2 regions of the Pseudomonas sp. UTLPPB19802 genome follow, and region 2 is predicted to be linked to the other one. Evidence: riboswitches for the same ligand, from Rfam matches in the RefSeq annotation. Region 2 holds a riboswitch; the other holds the start of a gene.
The links. A riboswitch is a leader RNA that binds a small molecule or an ion and turns the genes downstream of it on or off. The one in region 2 is predicted to bind cobalamin.
Positions count from the first base shown of each region.

Region 1: it holds a riboswitch for cobalamin, as region 2 does, so the genes downstream of both, cobO (cob(I)yrinic acid a,c-diamide adenosyltransferase) here and AC6I6U_RS19545 (CbtB domain-containing protein) in region 2, are expected to answer to the same signal.

Region 1 covers NZ_AP048545.1:6,705,304-6,709,281, forward strand. Annotated here, with positions in the region: gene AC6I6U_RS29505 (cobyrinic acid a,c-diamide synthase CobB) at 1-1,053, opposite strand, end outside; gene cobO (cob(I)yrinic acid a,c-diamide adenosyltransferase) at 1,050-1,661, opposite strand; cobalamin riboswitch at 1,745-1,964, opposite strand; gene AC6I6U_RS29515 (PQQ-dependent sugar dehydrogenase) at 2,257-3,570, shown strand; gene AC6I6U_RS29520 (class I SAM-dependent methyltransferase) at 3,583-3,978, opposite strand, start outside.
Region 2 covers NZ_AP048545.1:4,536,833-4,540,810, forward strand. Annotated here, with positions in the region: gene AC6I6U_RS19535 (response regulator) at 1-620, opposite strand, end outside; gene AC6I6U_RS19540 (response regulator) at 873-1,229, shown strand; cobalamin riboswitch at 1,362-1,585, shown strand; gene AC6I6U_RS19545 (CbtB domain-containing protein) at 1,681-1,866, shown strand; gene AC6I6U_RS19550 (CbtA family protein) at 1,877-2,587, shown strand; gene AC6I6U_RS19555 (cobalamin biosynthesis protein) at 2,584-3,009, shown strand; gene cobM (precorrin-4 C(11)-methyltransferase) at 3,129-3,875, shown strand; gene AC6I6U_RS19565 (NUDIX hydrolase) at 3,895-3,978, shown strand, end outside.

The DNA of each region.
Region 1 (3,978 bases), 2.2 Mb from region 2:
CACCGCCTCGCCGGCCAGCAGGCCAAGCAGTTCGGCACGCTGGCCGTCGACGTCGGTCAACGCATCGAGCAGGTAAAGCATGCCGCCGCATTCGGCGAGCAGCGGCTTGCCTGCGGCATGGTGCGCACGGATCGCCGCCAACATCAGCTGGTTCTGCGTCAGTGTCAGATGGTGCAGCTCCGGGTAACCACCCGGCAGGTACAGACTATCGGCGTCCGGCAGCCCGTGATCGTGAATCGGCGAGAAGAAGCTCAGCTCAGCGCCCAATGTCCGCAACAGATCCAGGTTGGCGCCATAGATGAAAGCGAACGCCTCGTCGTGGGCGACCGCGATACGTACTCCGGCCAACAGCGGCTCGATGGAGACGACCTGCGGTGCTGCGAACTCGACCGCCGGCGGCAAGGCGACTTCGCAACTGGCCCCCAGGGCCTCGGCCGCAACATCGAGGCGGCGGTCCAGATCATTCAGTTCGCTGGCCTGGACCAGCCCGAGATGGCGGCTCGGCAGCTCGATCCCGGTCTCGCGGGAGAGTGCGCCATACCAGCGCAGGCCTTCGGTCAGGCTGCCTTCAAGCAATTGCGCATGCCGCGGGGTGCCGACCCGGTTGGCCAACACCCCGGCAAACGGCAGGTCCGCCTGGTAACGCGCCAGGCCCAGGGCCAGGGCACCAAAGGTCTGGGCCATGGCCGTGCCATCGATCACCGCCAGCACCGGCACGCCGAAGTGCCGCGCCAGATCGGCGCTCGACGGCGTTCCATCGAACAGCCCCATGACGCCTTCGATCAGGATCAGGTCAGCCTCGCCCGCCGCCTCCCAGAGCAACCGACGACTTTCCTCGGCACCGACCATCCACAGGTCGAGCTGGTACACCGGCGCACCGCTGGCACGCTCGTGAATCATCGGATCGAGAAAGTCCGGGCCACACTTGAACACCCGGACCTTGCGCCCTTGGTTCCGGTGCAGGCGCGCCAGCGCGGCCGTCACCGTGGTCTTGCCCTGGCCGGAAGCCGGCGCGGCGATCAGCACCGCCGGGCAATGACGCGGCTGACTCATAGTTCGATGCCTTTCTGCGCCTTGATCCCGGCCTGGAACGCGTGCTTGAGCAGGCCCATTTCGGTGACGGTGTCGGCCAGGTCGATCAGTTCCGGCTTGGCACCGCGGCCGGTGACCAGCACATGCTGCATCGGCGGTCGTGCTTGCAAGTCGCTGAGCACCTGGTCCAGATCCAGATAACCGTGCTTGAGGGCGATGTTCAGCTCATCCAGTACCACCAGGCCGATGTCCGGATTGGCGAGCATTTCCCGAGAGACCGCCCACGCAGCTTCGGCGGCCGCGATGTCTCGCTGGCGGTCCTGGGTCTCCCAGGTGAAGCCCTCGCCCATCACGTGAAAGCGCACCTGCTCGGGGAAACGGCGGAAAAACAGCTCCTCTCCCGTGCTGTTGCGGCCCTTGATGAACTGCACCACGCCGCACTGCATGCCGTGGCCCATGGCCCGGGCGAGCATGCCGAAGGCCGAGCTGCTCTTGCCCTTGCCGTTGCCGGTCAGCACCAGCAGCAGGCCGCATTCATTCGGGGCGTTGGCGATACGCTCGTCGATCACCGCCTTCTTGCGCTGCATGCGCGCCAGGTGGCGTTCGTCGCGATCGGGGGATTCGTTCATGGCAGCTCTCCGTTGGGGCTGGATAAGGCAAACGGCGAGCAGACACAGGCACGGCCGAAGCCGTCCAGCATCGCCCGCCGTGACGCTGTGGAATGGATCAGGCCGGTCTCCGGACTCATGAGCGGCGCGAACGCGGGACCGCGCGCCTTCCCGTGCCAGTGGCACAGTGGCAAAAAGCGCAGTCTTGACTCATTTACCGTTGCGGGGGCAGCGCCGGGCTCGCGCCTACCTGAGGGCTCACCGGCTTCCCTGTTTCACCCTGTCGACGGATCGCCACAGAGCACCTGAAACAAACCGCGAAGGTTAGAGGGTTGGGGGGGGAGCGTCAATTGAAGCCGACCGCCAACCTCGGCGAACCGGGACATGAACAGGCGAAATGGGCCAGGTCGGTGCCGACGCCGTGGCGGCCTTGCTCATCGAACCCATCACCGGGGCCCTGGATATCTGGCCCTGCCCAACGAGCTCCGGGAATACCTGTCATGACGGATGACCATTTCCAAGGCGGCCAGGAGCAACTCGCCAAAGGAGGGATTGAACCTGCGTCAATCCACCCCATCTACTGCTGGGCAAATACAAGGATTAATGGAGATTCAACATGTTCCAGCAGAAACACGCCGTGATCATTCTGCTTGCCAGCGGATTGGCTGCTTGTGGCGAAAGTTCCAGCCTGTCTGTGTCCGATGGAACCGGCCCATCGCCCAAGCTCCCGGAACCGAACAAGACCCTGATTCCCACAGTCAACATCGCCCCGGCCGTCGGCTGGCCCGAAGGCACCCGCCCCATGGCTGCCAGCGGAACCCAGGTCAACGCATTCGCCGAAAACCTCGACCATCCACGCTGGCTGTACGTATTGCCCAATGGCGATGTGCTGGTCGCCGAGAGCAATGCCCCCTCCAGACCCGATGACAATCAGGGGCTGCGCGGCTGGATTGCAAACAAGGTCATGGATCGCGCCGGAGCCGGCGTGCCCAGCGCGAATCGCATCACCCTGTTGCGCGATGCCAATCACGATGGGATCGCGGAAACACGCACGACCTTCATCGAAGGCCTGAACTCTCCGTTCGGCATGACATTGGTGGGCAATGACCTGTATGTGGCCGACACCGATGCCCTGCTGCGCTTTCACTACGAAGAGGGCGAAATCGCAATCAAGGCCCAGCCACAGAAGGTCGTCGATCTGCCCGGCGGCACCCTCAACCACCACTGGACCAAAAACGTCATCGCCAGCCGGGACGGCAGCAGGCTCTACGTCACCGTCGGTTCCAACAGCAACGTCGGTGAGAACGGCCTGGACAAGGAACAGGGCCGTGCGGCGATCTGGGAGGTTGACCCGGCGAGCGGCAAGCAGCGGATCTTCGCCTCCGGCTTGCGCAACCCCAATGGCCTGGCCTGGGAACCCCAGAGCGGAGCGCTATGGACGGCGGTCAACGAGCGGGACGCGATTGGCAGTGACTTGGTACCGGACTACATCACCTCGGTGAAGGACGGTGCTTTCTATGGCTGGCCCTACAGCTACTACGGGCAACACGTGGATGTCCGGGTATCACCGTCGGACCCGGCCATGGTGGCCAAGGCCATCGCCCCCGACTACGCCGTCGGCCCTCACACCGCCTCCCTCGGACTGACCTTCGCCCAGGGTAGCAGACTGCCGGCACCGTTCACCCAGGGCGCATTCATCGGCCAGCACGGCTCATGGAACCGCAAGCCCCACAGCGGCTACAAGGTGATCTTCGTACCCTTTGCCAACGGTAAGCCCAATGGCCAGCCAATCGACGTACTGAGCGGTTTTCTCGACAAGGAGGAAAATGCCATGGGCCGGCCGGTGGGCGTAGTGATCGACCGTCAGGGCGACCTGCTGGTGGCGGACGATGTCGGTAACAAGATCTGGCGCGTTTCGCCAGCCAAGTAGCCTCGACCCGAGCTAGCGCTTGCGACAGAGCGTCAGGCCATCCCCCACCGGCAACAACGACAGGTCCACCCGCGCGTCATCCTTCAAGGCCCGATTCAGGGCCTGGATGGCCCGGGTGTCCTCGCTTTGCGCATCCACCTCCAACACCCGGCCACTCCATAGGGTGTTGTCGAAAATCGCCAGGCCGCCGACACGCAGCAGATGCAGTGCACTCTCCAGGTAGCGCGGGTAGTTGGCCTTGTCGGCGTCGATGAAGATCAGGTCGAAGGAACCAGCCTGCCCCTGGCGCTCCAGTTCGGCCAGGGTGTCGAGGGCAGGCGCCAGGCGCAGTTCGATGCATTGCTCCAATCCGGCCTCGCGCCAGTAGCGCATCGCCGTGGCGTTGTAGTCGCCGGGAATGTCGCAGCA
Region 2 (3,978 bases):
CTTCCGACATAAGCCAGAACTGCGCTCAGGCCCAGCACGAAGGTCAGGTACAGGGCGATGGTCCAGAGGGTCGTACGCCGAACATCGTCGTTGCGCGCCAGGCGCAGCTGCTGCTCGGTCTCGATCGCATTTTCATATTCGCTGCGGATTTCATCGGTCAGGCGCTTGCCACGTCCGGCCTTGACCGCTTCGCGGTAGTCGCCCTTGGAGCGCTGCAGATCGATCATCGACTGCGCATATTCGGTCCAGGAGTCCTGCAAGGCCTCGATACGCCTGAAGCGGTCGACCTGTTGCGGGTTGTCCGCCACCAACTCCTGCAAACCGCGCAACCCGGCAACGATCTTCGGCTTGGCGACTTCATAGGGGTCGAGGAAATGCTCATCGCCGGTGATCAGGAAACCGCGCATGCCGGTTTCCAGGTCGACGGACAGTTTCATCGCCTCGTTGACGTTATTGATCACCCGGTCGGTGTGTTGCACCCACTGGATCACCGACAGCAGATAGGTGATCAGGGAAACGAAGAAGACTGCGCTGAGCACACCCACGCCCAAGGGCAGACTGATGTTGCGACTCAGAAGTTTGCGGAAGCTTTGCTCATCAACCGAAGACGGTGAATTCATTTCGGGCCCCGGAGGAAGTCTTGAAAATTAAGGATTTTGCCGTAATTCTGAGGAAAAGATTCATTTTTCTCACAGCGTAGAAGGCATTTTCCGGCTGTGCACTGCCCAGCATCAACCAGACCCGCTATCCTCAACGCTTATACAGCAGACTTTTTTTGTATAAGAAGCAGAACTTGTGCCGCTCGGCCGCTTACCAATGCAAAGACAGGCAGCCCTGCCTACCCCGCGTTCATTTTCCCGGAAGACCATCCTATGTGTGCAGCCAGTTCCACCATCCTCGTCGTCGAAGACGATGCCATTGTCCGCATGCTGATCGTCGACGTGCTCGAGGAGCTGGAATTCAATGTGCTGGAGGCCAGCGACAGCGACTCGGCCCTGGAAATACTCAACAACCGGGCGACGAGCATCGACCTGCTGATGACCGACGTCGGACTACCGGGCATGGATGGCCGTGACCTGGCAAGGAGCGCACGGCAGGTCCGCCCAGAACTGTCGGTGCTATTCGCCAGCGGCTACGCCGAAAGCATTGAGGTGCCTGCGGGCATGCAGGTGATCGGCAAGCCGTTTTCGATCGACCAACTTAGAAACAAGATAAAAAGCATCATATAACTCCATGTTTTAACTGATATTTATATTTCTAGAATTCACTTTAAGTTGAGCTGCCTGCTGGACATTGCCAAGCCTTCAGCCAGCATCGACGCACCGGTCGACGCGGTTGACGCATCGGCCGACGGCATGTTTTCCTACGCGTCTGTTCTGGGTGCCCTTCACAGGGTGAAACGGGAAACCGGTGCGTCGGCGGATGCTTCATCACGCTTGACCAGTCCGGTGCTGCCCCCGCAACGGTAAGCGAGAGAAGCGTCAGATCCACTGTGCCATTCGGCATGGGAAGGTGATGCTGGAAGGTTCGAGCCAGGCTGGAACCCCTCGCGAGCCCGGAGACCGGCCCGGAAAATCGAATGACAAACCTGCGGTGGGCAGGCGCTGTTGAAACCTCCGGGCCCGACCCGCGAGGTTTTTCTGCGCTTGGCCGCCCGCTGAAAATCCAGAGGGAAGCGCCATGTCCGTTACCACCGCCAGCCATTCCAACGCCGCTACATCGACCCGCAGCCAACGCCTTGTCGCCGCCATCGGTGCCAGCGTACTGGGCGCCCTGCTGGTGTATTTCGCCGGCTTCTCGCACATCGACGCCGTTCACAACGCCGCCCACGACACGCGCCACAGCGCTGCCTTCCCGTGCCACTGAGAACCCGGCCATGATCAAGCGTATTGCCCAAACCGCCGGTTTCAGCGGACTGCTGGCCGCCCTGCTGCTGACCTTGCTGCAAAGTTTCTGGGTCGCGCCGTTGATTCTCCAGGCGGAGACCTATGAAAAAGCCCCCGCCAGCGAGAGCCACGAGCACACCGATACGGCCATGGCCGGCCACAGCCATGAGGGCCACGACGAAGAGGCCTGGGAACCGGAAGATGGCTGGCAGCGCGTGCTGTCCACAACGGGCGGCAACCTGGTGGTGGCGGTCGGTTTCGCCCTGATGCTAGCCGGGCTCTATACCCTGCGTGCGCCCAATCGCGCGTCCCAGGGACTGCTCTGGGGCCTGGCCGGCTACGCAACCTTCTGCCTGGCACCGACCCTCGGACTGCCACCGGAACTGCCCGGCACCGCCGCCGCAGACTTGTTGCAACGGCAAATCTGGTGGGCCAGCACCGCGGCGTCCACCGCCGTGGCTATCGCCCTGGTGGTGTTTGGCCGGCACTGGGCGATCAAGTTGCTGGGCGTGGCGATCGTCGTGGTGCCCCATGTGATCGGCGCTCCCCAACCCGAGGTACATTCCAGCCTGGCGCCGGAAGCACTGGAAGCACAATTCAAGATCGCCTCGCAACTGACCAACGCCGTGTTCTGGCTGGCCCTGGGCCTGATCAGTGCCTGGATGTTCCGCCGCAGACAAGACGGCCAATACCCGGCATGACAACACCCCACACGAAACCAACCCTCGCGGTTGGTTTCGGCTGCCGGCAAGGTTGCGAGGCATCGATCCTGCTGGGGTTGCTGGAAGACGCCCTGCTGGCTCACCGAATCGACCCGGCGAACATCTCGGGCCTGGCCAGCATCGACGGCAAACACAGTGAACCGGGACTGCTTGAGCTGGCCCGGTACCTGAAACTACCACTGGTGTTCTTCAGTGCCGCCGCGCTGCAACCTTACGAGCCACGGCTGACTCATCGTTCCAGCCAGGTATTCGCCCATACCGGCTGCCATGGTATCGCCGAAAGTGCCGCGCTGGCCCTGGCCGAACAGCTGGGCCAGGAACCGGCAAGCCTGCTGATTTCACGACAGAAACACCCTCAGGCCACCTTTGCGCTGGCCTGGACAGGACAAAACCCTCGATAATCACCCTTTCCTGCATGAGCGTTATTCATGTAGGCCCAGACTCCGCACCTGAAAACCATCAGGTGAGTACCGAGTGACTGGCACGCACGACCTTGCGCAAATCCCGCTCAGAGAAGCTTATGACCGTCTATTTCATCGGTGCCGGGCCCGGCGATCCGGAACTCATCACCGTCAAGGGCCAGCGACTGATTCGCCGTTGCCCGGTCATCATCTACGCCGGCTCCCTGGTACCCATGGCAGTGCTGGACGGCCACCGCGCCGACCAGGTGATCAACAGTGCCGAGCTGCACCTGGAACAGATCATCGAGTTGATCAAGACAGCCGACGCCCGCGGACAGGATGTCGCCCGGGTGCACTCCGGGGACCCTTCACTGTACGGTGCCATCGGTGAGCAGATCCGCCATTTGCGTGAACTGGGCATCGGTTATGAAATCATTCCCGGCGTCACGGCTACCGCGGCCTGCGCCGCCCTGCTCGGAGCCGAACTGACGCTGCCGGACATTTCCCAGAGCGTGATCCTGACCCGTTATGCCGACAAGACCGCGATGCCCGCCGGCGAGGAACTGGGCGACCTGGCCCGGCACAAGGCGACCATGGCGATTCACCTGGGAGTCAATCATCTGGCGAAAATCGTCGAGGAACTGACACCCCACTACGGCGCGGACTGCCCGATTGCGGTAATCCATCGCGCCACCTGGCCTGACCAGGACTGGGTGCTGGGCACGCTGGCGGATATCCAGGCCAAGGTCGAGGCCAAGGGGTTTCGGCGCACTGCGCTGATTCTTGTGGGACGGGTGCTGGGCAGTGATCACTTCAGCGAATCGTCGCTATACCGGGCTGGCCATGCCCATCTCTATCGACCCTGAACCAAAGGAGCAGCGATCCATGTCCGAACAGGCATTTTCCGGGGCCAAGCTGGCATTGCTCTGCGGCGACCAGTTGCTGACCTATCTGCGTGACATGAAAGAC